DNA from 2 places in the Alteromonas sp. genome. Region 1 is predicted to be linked to the other one. Evidence: riboswitches for the same ligand, from Rfam matches in the RefSeq annotation. Region 1 holds a riboswitch; the other holds the start of a gene.
The links. A riboswitch is a leader RNA that binds a small molecule or an ion and turns the genes downstream of it on or off. The one in region 1 is predicted to bind cyclic di-GMP.
Positions count from the first base shown of each region.

Region 2: linked by a shared signal. The riboswitch ahead of AC4PME_RS02850 (hypothetical protein) and the one ahead of AC4PME_RS00145 (AAA family ATPase) in region 1 are both predicted to bind cyclic di-GMP.

Region 1 is NZ_CFHOXV010000001.1:31,609-38,170, forward strand. It holds gene secD (protein translocase subunit SecD) at 1-693, opposite strand, end outside; gene AC4PME_RS00130 (hypothetical protein) at 753-1,130, opposite strand; gene AC4PME_RS00135 (YybH family protein) at 1,288-1,668, opposite strand; gene AC4PME_RS00140 (alpha/beta hydrolase) at 1,923-2,969, opposite strand; cyclic di-GMP riboswitch class I at 3,236-3,325, shown strand; gene AC4PME_RS00145 (AAA family ATPase) at 3,421-4,116, shown strand; gene AC4PME_RS00150 (ribbon-helix-helix domain-containing protein) at 4,076-4,408, shown strand; gene AC4PME_RS00155 (GGDEF domain-containing protein) at 4,535-5,752, shown strand; gene prsR (PEP-CTERM-box response regulator transcription factor) at 5,762-6,562, opposite strand, start outside.
Region 2 is NZ_CFHOXV010000002.1:275,038-281,599, reverse strand. It holds gene AC4PME_RS02855 (TonB-dependent receptor) at 1-1,471, opposite strand, end outside; TPP riboswitch at 1,529-1,631, opposite strand; gene AC4PME_RS02850 (hypothetical protein) at 1,755-2,435, opposite strand; cyclic di-GMP riboswitch class I at 2,481-2,562, opposite strand; gene AC4PME_RS02845 (helix-turn-helix domain-containing protein) at 2,750-4,534, shown strand; gene AC4PME_RS02840 (acyl-CoA thioesterase) at 4,594-5,013, opposite strand; gene AC4PME_RS02835 (tRNA(Met) cytidine acetyltransferase TmcA domain-containing protein) at 5,074-6,562, shown strand, end outside.

The DNA.
Region 1 (6,562 bases):
TTGCTGGCCATCCATATCCTGCATTATCACGGTACTGCCACGACTGCTATCCGTGACTACCCAGTGAAATTCCATTTGTGCGGTTGTTCCAAGGAGCTCCCTGATACGTGACGGGTCTGTAACGCCCGGCATCTGTACCAGCACGCCATCGTTACCCTGCCGTGAAATACCGGGGTCGACCAGTCCGGTCTCATCCAGACGACGGCGCACCACTTCCACGCTGCGCTCCAGCGCATCACTTACGAGGCTCTCCTTAAACGACTCTGACAAACTGACAGTGAGCAAGTTATCGTTTTGCTCAATGGTGAACTGCGGCTCGCCCTGCCCCGTTGTGCGGTAAGCAAAGGCGAGCTCACGGGCTTGCTGAAATTGCCCGCCGCCTCCTGATAAGGATAAGCGCAGGGTATTGTCGGAAGCAGACAGTACCTGATAGCGGATCCCCGCTTCCCGCAAATCCTTAGTGAGACTTTCTTTCATGCCGGTAAAGGCTTTATCAAACAGTGGCTGAGTATCAGCGGCCAGCAATAAATGGGAACCGCCCTGTAAATCAAGGCCTAAAGACAACTGGTTTTGGGTATACCAGCCGGGTAATTGTTGTTGCCATGACGGCGGTAAAATATTGGGCATTGCGCTCAAAAGGCCGAGCACAATCACGAGTGCGGTCATCACGCCCCGTGCAGAAAATGGTTTCATAATTGTCCTTCAAAAATTGTAAACAGGGCCAGAGGCCCGTAAATATCAAAAATGAAGGATTAAGGAGACGCCCTGGCAGGAGGGCGCGAAAAAACAGGCTGTGCAGGCCGGGCAGCCAGCTCAGAAAAACCGGAAGCGACACTATGAAGCATCCGGTAAACGCCAGCGAGTTTCAGTTCAGCGCCGGTAAACAGCAGCGGTTCCGGACGGTCACCGGAATGGGACTGGGGCTGCAGATATCGTGTGATCAGACCTTCTGAACGGCCCGATGCTATTGCGGCGTGTTCAGAGCTTTGCAGGCTGTCTGACTGGGCATGGACCTGCCGCTCTGCACCGTTCCCCGTGGTAAACGCAATCAACAGCCACAACAAAAAGAAGACCAGTTTCACTGACGGTCCTCTGTCGTTATAGTCTGTTTCAATTTCCTGCGTCAACAAGGATATAGCTTCCGGTTAGCGGACAAACCTAAATGCAGGTCTGTCTCTGCGGTTTACCCGATATGGTGGCAATATCCGTATTTTCAATGGCCGCATTGCTATTGGCCACATTGCCATTGGCCGGCCACTTAAAAAAACGGAAGGTAAGCAAAATCATCTACACATAATCTATCAGATCAACGCCGAAGAAGTTATCGATGGCGCATTGCCACTCTCCTTCTGCATTTTTTCTGAATACATAAATGGCTTTTTTCATATTGCAGTCCACCGCGCCGGTTGCATTCAGGTACAGCTTGCTTATGACCAGCGCAGTGTCACCGGCTTCAATGACAACCTCGTCGCCCTGCGAGACGATATGTTCAGGCATATACCGTTGTTTAAAAGCACTGAGGGCACGCTGCAGATCAGAGCGCGAGGATACTCGTGGTTTATCTACCAGAAAGGCGTCTTCACAATACAGGGTTTGTAATGCAGTTAAGTCGTTATTATTAACTGCATCGTGCATGGCATGTAATTGCCGGGTTACCGGGTGAGTCATGGCTGTCGTCTCCGTATTTTGTTAAAACCGCGAAGACGAAAACAAAAAACCCGCCTTCGCGGCGGGTTTTCTTCAGTTCATTTACGTACTAACGAACCCGCCAATTGCTGAGAATAGCGAGTAGAATAATGAGTGCAGATTGTGGCTTGCCTGATTGTGACAAAGTTTGAAAAATCATGTTGACCAGTTTTGCAATGTTAGTTCGTAGCGATAATGGAGTTAAATTAATCAATCCCGGGCACTGTGTCAATCAATTAACCGGCTTTCTGTGCCGCTTCATCCATAAAGCTGCCCAGCATCATAATCATCTGGCGGAACAGCGGATTTGCGCCGGGAGCTGCACAGGGATCACGTAAATCCACACCGGATTTATCGAAATGCATATCACTGAGCATTTTCTTATTCACCACCACATCAGCATGGCATAACTTGTAACTCTCATCGATGATGAAAAAGGTATTGGTTTTCGTGGTTGCCCGCGACATTAAATCTTCAATACCTGTAATGGGCGTAGTGGTGTCTGCCTGAGAATGCGCGGCAAATACCGGTACGTCTACAGTTTTCCCCTGTTCAAACTGGTCTCTCACATCATCAATCACTTCCATCAGTTCAAGTCCGGAAAAACTGGCAATGGTGGGATATTTATAAGGATTCGGGCCCTGTGTTTCATAGTGACCGTCAAGAAACCTGGCGACCCACTGAATTCCCCAGATCCCGGATAACCGCTCTACGCCGCTGTCGAGTGCCAGAGCACCGGAAAATAACATCAGGCCGTCAATGTTGTCAGGGTGATGCAAATAATGCTGAACAGAGAGCGCGCCGCCGGTGGAAAAACCGCCCAGATAAACGTGCTTTCCAAGTTGCGGTGCCAGCGCCATAACGTCATTCAGGTGTGCACCCCAGCGTTCTGCAAGCTTGCTGTCGCTCATTTCGTCGCTGGCATCCAGTTGGCCGTGTCCTACGTTTAAAGGCACAATAACGTTGTAACCTTTATCATGCAGTGCCCGTGCAATGCCAGACATATAAAACGGCGAATCGCTCAATCCGTGAAGCAGAACAACCACTGTATCGACAGGTTTTCCGTGATGCAGAATATACGGCGCATTGCCATCGTTACGAAGAGCAGGAGAACACACACTGAAACGCTGAAATGTGGGGTTCATGCATGCCCTGATCTGGCCGAAACGTTCTTCATAGAGATGACTGAATGAATCAAACGCTTCATCCATTGCATTATTCTGCCCGAAACTGACTGTGCTGAATGCCAGCAGAAACAAACTCAACAGGGATGTTTTTACCACTCCCTTCTCCTTATTTGCGGGTATAGTTTTCAATAACACCATGTGTTGGCATATTAACAGATATAACTTGAATTAGAATGATTTACACGGGTGAACCACGGGTTTTAAAGTCCTGCAGCCCTTTAGTCGCCACCGGCCACCTGGTCTGACAGGTATATTTTTTTATTCTTAAATATCGTGAGGCATGCGGCGCACACCGTTTGTTTTAACTAGTATCCTGATTACCGGTAAGCCATGGCATCCCCGCCGCTTACCCGAAAATGTACTGTTGAAAAAGGCAAAGCGGTGCGAAAGCCCGTGACGCAAAGCCTCCGGTCTGCCATCTGATTACAGATAATGATAGCGGGGTTACCGAACAAGCATAGTCCTTAATCCGGCTCATGTTCACTTTTTCAGTCACATTCGTTAACCGTTTATCCGTGATGACGGATCAAAAGTTGAGGAACGAACGATGATCGTTTTGGTTGGTGGCGAGAAAGGCGGCAGTGGCAAAAGCTGCCTTGCACAAAATATCGCTGTTTATCTGAGAACTGAAAAAAATGCCAGTGTGCTGATGGTCGACTGCGATCCGCAGCGCACTACCTCAGACTGGATTCAGGAACGCAAAGCTAATGATAAATTGCCGTCGATTAACTGTGTGCAGTTGTACGGCAAGATCCGCAACGAATTACTGAGCCTGCGCGAGCACTACGATTACGTAGTCATTGATTGTGGCGGACAGGATAACCTTGCGCTGCGCTCCTCGATGGCAGTGGCTGACCACATTCTTATTCCGTTACGTCCCAAACGGCGGGATCTGAAAACGGTTCCCCATATGGAAGATATTCTTTCAACCTGCAAAATGGTGAATCCCGACATGAATGCTGCTTTTGTAATTACCCAGTGCCCTTCTCTACCTTCGCTGGGCAGCAGGATCCTGGAAGCAAAAGATGTCTGTCGTTCATTTGAAGTACCGGTACTGGACTCAGTGACATACAGCCGCAATATGTATGACGATTCTGAAGAGTCTGGCCAGTCAGTCATGGAAAGTGAGCCGGACGGAAAAGCATCAGCAGAAATTCGCAATATCATTGAAGAACTTCTGTCGCGGAGAGAGGGGAAATCTTATGAGTCTGTGCAGCCTCAAAAAATCCACGCCGTCAGCTAAACCTGTTGAGCCGGTGAGCGTTGATGAATTTATTGACGATGCACTGGCTTACGCAGCAGGTAAACATGTTATCAGGCAGATCTATCCGGCAACGGACTCTGCTAACAAAGACAACATTACACCTTGCGGTCCCATGCGACGTGCTACATTTACATTATCTGAAGACGCAATTGAGAAGCTTGGAAAGTTGTCGGCAGAAACAGGGATCTGCCGTTCCAGACTCATCAGAATATGGATAGAAAATCAAAGCAGTGAAGACATCAGGCCTTTACTGACAAATAAAACACCCTGACAGACATACCACAAGGTGGCGGCCGGGTGCAGGCGTTTGCATGGAATGCAAAGCGCGCCAATACGCAACAACGGGAGCACGGTGTCACTGTGCTCCCCGGTTTTACTTTTTCTGAACAGGATGAAGATGAAAAGTTATCTGTCAGGCAGTTTGATTACACTGCTTGGATTATTTCCCTCGCTGCTTAGTGCCCAGGGGACGGTCAGGCAGGAAGATTTGCAGGCTTACGCCGCCAGCCGGGAAACCACCGTCGCCCGGTTTATTGCGCACCAGACTGCCGATAATGACATCGCCCCCCGTCTGGACGTGCTGCCTCCTGCCTTTTTCACTTCTGTTGACGAAACCATCGCCAGGCTGGAACACCAGATGGACACGGAGCAGGCGATCTACTTTGAGAAGCTGAAAGCCAAAGTGGAGATGGAACGTCAGGCAAGGGATTTCGAGATTCAGGAGAAAAACCGCACTGTTGAACTGGCTCAGGTGCGTCAGCATAACCTGGAAAGTATGTTATCGCTGGGTAGCCTGGTGTCCCTCTTGCTGTTTCTTTTTTTGCTGTGGAGCCGTTATAACCAGTACCGGCAAAATCAGCGGCTGGCACTGGAAGTCCGCAACCGGACCACCGAACTGGAGCAGAAAAATCAACAGCTGGAAGAAGCTTATCATGCGCTGGAGCAGGTCAGCATGCGTGATGCACTCACAGGCTTGTATAACCGCAACTTCCTCTCAGCCCAGTTGCCGGGTGAGATCAGCCGGGTGCAGCATCACTATGCCAGTCTTAAAGGTGAAATCTTTCCGCCGAATCATGACTTACTCTGCTTTTTAATTGATATAGACCACTTTAAGCAAATCAATGATGAATACGGACACCTTGCCGGTGACCGCTTCCTGGTACAATTTACCGGTATCTTAAAAGAAGTATTCAGGCAGACAGATTTGCTTATCCGCTGGGGTGGCGAAGAATTTCTGGCGGTGTGCCGCAACGCCAACCGTAATGATATGGTGGAACTGGCTGACAGACTTATTGAGGCGGTGCGTCAGAAGCGTTTTCACTTACCTGATGATGTGGTGATCAACGCCACTTGCAGCGTGGGGTTTTGTGCAATGCCTCTGTGCCGCAGAAATCCTTATGAAATGGACTGGGTAAAAACCTTCGCGGTGATGGATTATTGCCTGTACGCAGCGAAAATATCCCAAAGAGACTGTTGGGTGGGCGCCATTGAAGCCTGCAAAGAAAGCGACAATGTTCTGCCGCCCTCTCCGCTGGAAGGGAAGTTCTCACTCACTGATGTGCAGATAAAAACGTCCCTGAACAATCTGGCCAGTATTGAGTGGCCAATGGAATAACCGGCGGGGTTACACGCCGGTTTTAATATCTTCCATATGGTATTTGTCGATAAGAGAATACAAGGTCGGCCGGGTCACACCCAGTAACTCTGCAGTCTTTGACATATTTTTATCGGCTGTCTGATAGGCCCGTCTGATAGCACGGCTTTCCGCCATCTCACGGACTTCCCGCAAATTCAGCGTTTCCGGTTCGTTGTCTCCCCGGGGCGCCATAAGGCCCAGATCTTCGGCCTGCACCACAGAGCCTTCAGCCATAATGACGGCAGACTTCAGCTTATTCTGCATTTCACGGATATTACCGGGCCATTTATGATTCAACATGGCCTGAATGGCGGTATCAGAGAAGCTCTTGGCTTTAGCACCGAACTCTTCCCGGTATGTATTCAGGAATGTACGGGCAAGCAGAATGATGTCCTGGTCGCGGTCACGCAGTGGCGGAATAAAGATAGGAATTTCGCCCACACGGTAATATAAATCCTCCCGGAAAGTTTCATTCGCCACCATCTGTTGCAAATCTCTGTGGGTTGCACAGATCACGCGGATATCCACCGGAATTTCTGTCCGGCCGCCTACCCGTTCAATCACCCGCTCCTGCAGGAAACGAAGCATTTTAGCTTGCAGGCCAATAGGCATATCACCGATTTCATCAAGAAACAGTGTGCCGCCCTGGGCCGTTTCGATTTTACCCAGAGTCGTTTTATTGGCCCCGGTAAATGCACCTTTTTCGTAACCGAATAATTCACTTTCCAGCAAGTTTTCAGGAATCGACGCACAGTTAATCGCGACAAAAGGCTTGTCTTTACGCGGGCT
Region 2 (6,562 bases), on a different contig from region 1:
CTGCTGCGCGGGCAGTCAACTCAGGAACAAACAGTTTGCCTTTGTAGCCTGCTTCATAGTTCCAGTTGTATTCCGCATCAAAGAAACGGCGCTCCCGGCTGACCTGTTCATCATAGTTAATGCCGGCACCTTTGTAACCTCTGGATACGCTGGCATACAGGTAGTCCCCTCCCATATCCCAGGTCAGTGCCAGTTTGCCGCCGGTCATGGTCGTGTCATCGTCGTACACCACCTGCGCATTATCAGCATAATCATAGGCGTAATTTTCAACACGCAGGGCGGACGTCAGCAATAAAGACGGAGTCAGCTGAGTATCAAGCTGACCGTAAACCGCTGTTGTCTGCGGTTCGAAGGTACTGATAAAGTCGCCGTCAGCATAGGTATACTGGCGCAGTAAATCCTGTTCACTCTGATTGATGCGGCCACCGATAACCCAGGTCGTGGTGTCATTGAAGATTTTTTTATCTTCAGCAGAAGTAAAACGCACCTCGGCAGATTGTTGGGAAACATCCCGGTAATATGCATCAAAGGATGTATAGCCCCAGGGGTGAAAACCAGTGTAGGTCCAGTCTTCGTCGTAGCCGTAAGCGATATCATGACCGGCCATAGTCGCAATGATTTCCAGCAAACCACCGGCGGTTTCATGATTGATATGTGCACTGACCGCTTTGGTTTCCTGCTCATCAAAGCCGGGTTCATCCGACAACGTGTGGCGGTTGTTATCCAGTGAGAAAGCATCGTAACCGTTATTGATATCGTACCAGCGGAAATCCACCGCAACGGATGTTTTGTCAGTCACATCCCACAGTGTTCCCAGCCTTACTGCATTCTCATGAATCCCGTTGGTATCGTCGGCACCCAAAAAGTCATTTTCAATAAAACCGTCACTGCTGTTGTGCACAAACGCTGCACGCCAGGCCAGAGAATCAGACGCTTGTCCGCCATGAGCACCTTCAGCGCGGAAGAAAGATTTGTTTCCCACAGACAATTCAAAATGACTCTCACTCTCTTCTGAAGGAGCATTGCTGACAATCTTAACCGCACCGGCCAGAGCACCGGTTCCGAATACTGTCGCCTGTGGTCCGCGGTAAACTTCTACCTGCTGTGTATCAAAAAGTACACCTGCTGCAGCAAGACCGGAGAAATCAAAATCGTCGACCAGGAAACTGACTGAAGGATTAATCGGTTCAGCAAACTGGCTGCGCTCACCAATCCCCCGGATCTGAATAAAACGTCCACGGGATGCTCCGGCCGCAAAATTCACATTCGGCGCAATACTTAATACATTGTCAATATAGGTAGCCTGACGGCTGTCCAGGCGGTTGCCTGATAACACAGAAGCGCTGGCACTGAGTTGATCGAGAGTCGCTGTGCGGAAATCACCACTGACGGTAATACGTTCGATGTCTGCAGTGTCATCAGCAAAGGCAGGAAGTGCAAGTAGTGCGAGAAGAATTGCGTTTTTTTTCATTAGGATCTCTTTAATCATCAAAAAGATCCGGCTTTACGGCAGGTATTGAGGTTTTCAGATTGCTTTTATCACCATCCCTACGCCGGTATTATCCGGATCAGGTTTAAGGGTTCCCATGGAATGGATCTCAGCCGTAAAGACGGCACCCCTTGGCCTAATGCTTATTGCGGAGTCCGCAAATTAAGCGAGGGCAGTCTAACAACTTCAGTGACTTAGTCAAGTTGCCGGCAGCCCCGAAAAAGCAATAAAAAAGCCCGCGATGTGACGTGGCGGGCAATGAAGATCAGGCGACCTTCTGATTCTGGCGTCTTGTGCGCCATCCCATAAACCCTATTCCCAGAAGGATCAGTGACATGGCGGTTGGCTCACTGACTTCTGTAATAGAGGCATTCCGGAAGCGAACCTTCATATCTCCACAACCACTGGCTGCATCACAATCGTTAATGAATACGATGTCGGTAATAAGTCCTGACATGTAATCATCCAGAGTAATAGAGAAGGTTTCCCAGGCTGGTTCGTTGGTATAAGTAAAGTCATCCAGACCGAAATTCTGTGTGCCACCCAGAGCAAACGTGCGGCTGGCATCGTTATTCTGTTCACCGGCAGAGAAATCTGCCAGCCAGATCCCGCCAATCTCAGAGTAAGGGTTTGCATTAGTATTGTTGTTGCCCGGCGTCATACGAAATTCAAATGACAACAAAATATCTGAAGCAGAATTATCTAAATCCAGGCTCTGGATCCCGAAAGCATCATCCAGGTTCAGTGTGAACCAGCTGTTTTCGCGCAGGTTCAGTACACTGCCATTGTTTGTCCAGGTTCCGTAGTTAGACGTGCCGCTTTGTTGATGTGCAGTCAGAGTCTGGGCAGCGAAGTCGATATCGTAGCTGCTGATAATGTTGGCGTTAGCCGTGAATGCCGCACAGAAGCCGGTTAGCAGGGCTGCAGTTTTGATGCTAAATTTCATTTATGTTCCTTGAGCAGTGTGTGCCTGAAAATAGTTAAACAACTTCACTGCAACCCGGCTGTCTTATGGCGGTATAAGACCCGTGGCTTTCCGTCCCTGCCTCACGACAGGTTTGGCGAATCTACTCTGTGGAAGTGACGTTTCCACCAATGAGTCGACGGTTGTAATGATAGGGAGAGGCCCGCAAGTAAAAAAGGACACTTCTGAACGAAATCCGGTACAAATTTGTACCAACACAAAATTCACCCTTTTTCTGTCAAGCCACAGGTAATTCTTATATCCTTGACTGAAGGGATCCGGTATAGGGAGCAAACGTGCAGTATCACGGTTTTTTCTGGTCGGCAGTCATCCGCGCTTTATTGAGTCTGAGAAGGGATAACGGACTTGATAACGAATATGACACAACGATGCTCGAAAGCGTCACACAAATAGAAAATGAGAAAATGGACGATGACGGACTGGCGTCTATTCTTCACTCTCTTTGTCCTGCCAACGAATATGAGACAATTGGCCGCTCCCTGATTGGCTATTTTGATTTCAACAAAATGAGTAATCTGGTGGTGTATCTCACGGCCAGTAAGCATATTGATGACGCACTCCATGTACTGGGAAAACACTACCACTATATTCTGGGTAACAGTGCGGCACTGACAGTAAAAACTGACGGAAATGAAACCTGTCTCCGGTTTCAGCCATCATCACATCCTGTTCTTACCGAATTCCGCTGTTATTTCCTCCTCGCTTTGTGCCGTCACCTGGCCGGCAGAAAATTCGACTTCACAACGGTCACCTTACCGCCATCCGGCGAACAACCGGTCAGCTTATTAAGGCCGGTCAGCAGCGGTGATATCAGACATGAGGGAGTTGTTGTATGCCTTGTTTTCGATAATAAATGGTGTAAACAGGCATCATTTTACTATTCTCAGTCGATTAAAAAAATGCTGGCGGGAAACCTCGACACCAGCAATGATTTGCCGTTAAAGCAGCAGGTTAAAGAAGCATTTCTCAAAGCCCCGAGCCCGGCAAGGATCCGTTCGGAATGGGTAGCAACGCAACTAGGTCAAACGGAGTCCGCGTTTCGTCGCCAGTTAAGGCAAGAGTCCATTTCTTTCAGCGCATTACTCAAAGAGTACATTCATGACCAGTCATGTCACCGGTTACTCAGTGGCGAAAAAACGGAAGACACCGCCGCCCACCTTGGCTTCTCTGACCGCCGATCCTTTGAGCGCAGTTTTAAGGAACATGCCGGGATCAGTGCAGGACAGCTACGCCAGCTTGGCAACCGCCTGCGTTTTCAAAAAGGTAACGGTAATCTCATTAATGTGGTGGAGAACCTGCCTCCCCTGCCCAATTCAATTCAGACTCTGCTGAATATGGACTGTGAAACAATGACGCTGGCAGATGTGGTCTCACTGATTGAAAAAGATCCAATTTTTCAGGCCCACGTTATGAGCAAGGCCAGCAGAGCGGTTTATGGCTCTGTACCCAAAAATCTTGAACAGGCAATCGGCCGGAATCTCGGGCTAGGCAATATCCGGAATCTTGCTGTAATTTTCGCAGCGCAGCAGTTGCTAACCTCTCAATGCCGGTTTGAAAAAGTTAACCTGCTCACTGATGCGATGCTGCTGAGCCTGACTATCTTTCAGCGCCTGTTCGGTTTCAACCGCTTAAACGAAGACCAAACTGAGCAGGTCAAACAGCTTTTACTGTTTGGCACGTTATCCCTGTTTCTAATTTTTCACGACGAATGTCTGTTTTCCGACGGCGCAGTCACTCACTGGGATGAAAGCGCTTCATTTGACGTTTTCCTTAACCGTATCAATGATGAATACGGCGTTTGCCTGTATGGTGCCACATCATTAATGTTACTGAGATGGGGTTTTAACAGTGCAGTGAATCAGCAATTGTGGAAACTGTGCAGCAACGACGAAAATGGAAATTCTGACAGCCTGACGGGTCAGATCACACTGTGTCATACCATCGCATTCAATCTGCTGAATTCACAGGAAACACCTGAATACAGTCAGGATACGCTGACTAAGGTGCAAAGTGAGATGCTGGAAGAGATCGTGACGAGCTGGCGGGTTTCAGCGGCCTGATATCTATGATCAGTGCCGCTTACCCGCATCAGAACTTGTGAGCAGGCGGCTTTAACCGTTTATTCTGCATTCAGATTCAGGCTGCGGATTTCAGCCTCTGTTTGTTCTTTCAATATCTCCATCGTTTTACCATGGGGCGTCGGAGTACGGGAATCCGGATCGAGAGTTACAAAAACAATATCATCAGCGAGACATATGGTTTTCTTGGTCGCTTTGTTTCTCACCAGACATGTTACCGTAATCGACGTACGCCCCACCGATTTAGTTTCCAGACCAAACTCCACGATATCGCCCTGTAATGCCGGGGATTCAAACGTGATTTCACCAATATGCTTAGTGACCAGACAATTTGTTTCCAGCTGACAAATCGCGAAAATTGCCGCTTCCTCGTCAATCCATTCCATCGCCCGGCCACCAAATAAAGCATTGGCGTAGTTAAGATCATTGGGCATGACAAGCCGGCGGGATAAAAAGCGCATTCGAATTCCTCGTAAACAATAGATAAAATAGCGGCTGGATTATACGTGAAATGATATCAAATGGCTCAGACAACTGTGACTGACTGGCTTACAGCACCCTTGTTTTGTAATACCAGCGATTATCACCGGCAAAGACTAGTGATCCATGGCGATAAGCATCACCATGCCACCACAGTTGAAGACATACTCTCATCACTGCCTGAAGATATTTCTTTTTGCATTGCCGGCGAACTTAACGCCAGGCTTGCTGATATAGCAAAGACCAGGATAGCGAAGACCACGCCACTCAATTTGTACCGGCAGTGTTTAGGCAGTGAGTATGACATTGTCATCATCGACTTCTCTGAGCAATTCAGGCCATCTGTGCTGACGGCTCTGGCCGGTACAGTAAAAGTATCCGGAACACTAATACTTCTGACACCGCCATCAGATACCTGGCACTCTCATCCGTCGGTTACCCGCCCCTATTTTTTAAGCTACGGACAAACACTGAATAGCAGTGTATATATAGATAAGATTCTGCGCCCTTTAACAGACACTCCGGAGACGGGCATGGTCAGCCGGGACAGCGTGTACTTGCCCTCCCCGCAGGCTGTGGAAGTTTCCCGCATATCTGAGTCTGACAGACTGACCGCTACCCAGCAGAAGGTGTTTGACAAGATCACGCAGGATGACTGCAGCACTTACAAGTGTGTTTGTATTGAGGCAGCCAGAGGCAGAGGAAAGTCATTTTTATCCGGTAAAATTATCGCCCACTTTCTGAAACTGGAGTTAAATGTAGCTGTTACAGCGTATTCGCAAGCCTCTGTCTCAGGATTACTCGCGTCCTCGGAATGCGAAAGCGGAAACAGAGCGCAGTGGATGGCTACGGACAACCCGCTGTTATCCGAAGATAACATTGATGTTCTTGTCATAGACGAAGCTGCAGCGCTGCCACTGCCGCTGCTACAGCGCTTATTATCAACACCTGCGTTTGTTATCTTAAGCTCTACTACAGACGGTTATGAAGGCAGTGGACAAGGATTCAGAACCAAGTTTCTCCAGCCTCACAATATTCCGGTGAGAAAGCTGTCAGAGCCTGTACGATGGCGCGGAGGCGACCAGTTGGAAACTCTGGTATCGAACCTGACATTCAGACAACCGCTGAGCCATGAAGAACCGGGCGACCCGCGGGAACCTGTTTCACCGGAGCACCGTGTCCTGCAGGCAAAAGACATGCAACCGTCTACACTCCGCCAGGTACTGGAAATGCTTACTGTTGCGCATTACCAGAGTAGTCCCGATGACATGTTAAGACTGACAGACTCTCCTCAAAACAACTTCCACCTTCTTACTGTGAAAGGCAAGATTATTGCTGCCGCAGTAGTAGAGCATGAAGGCAGCATTGCGCCGGTAGCCCTCACGGAGCATATTGCAGAAGGAAAACGTCGTGTAAAGGGTCATCTGACGGCACAGAGTCTGGCTTTGATGAGCACTGATGCTAATTTTGCATCCATGAAAATAAGGCGGATTAACCGCATTGCAGTAAGTCCTGACTGGCAGTCAAAAG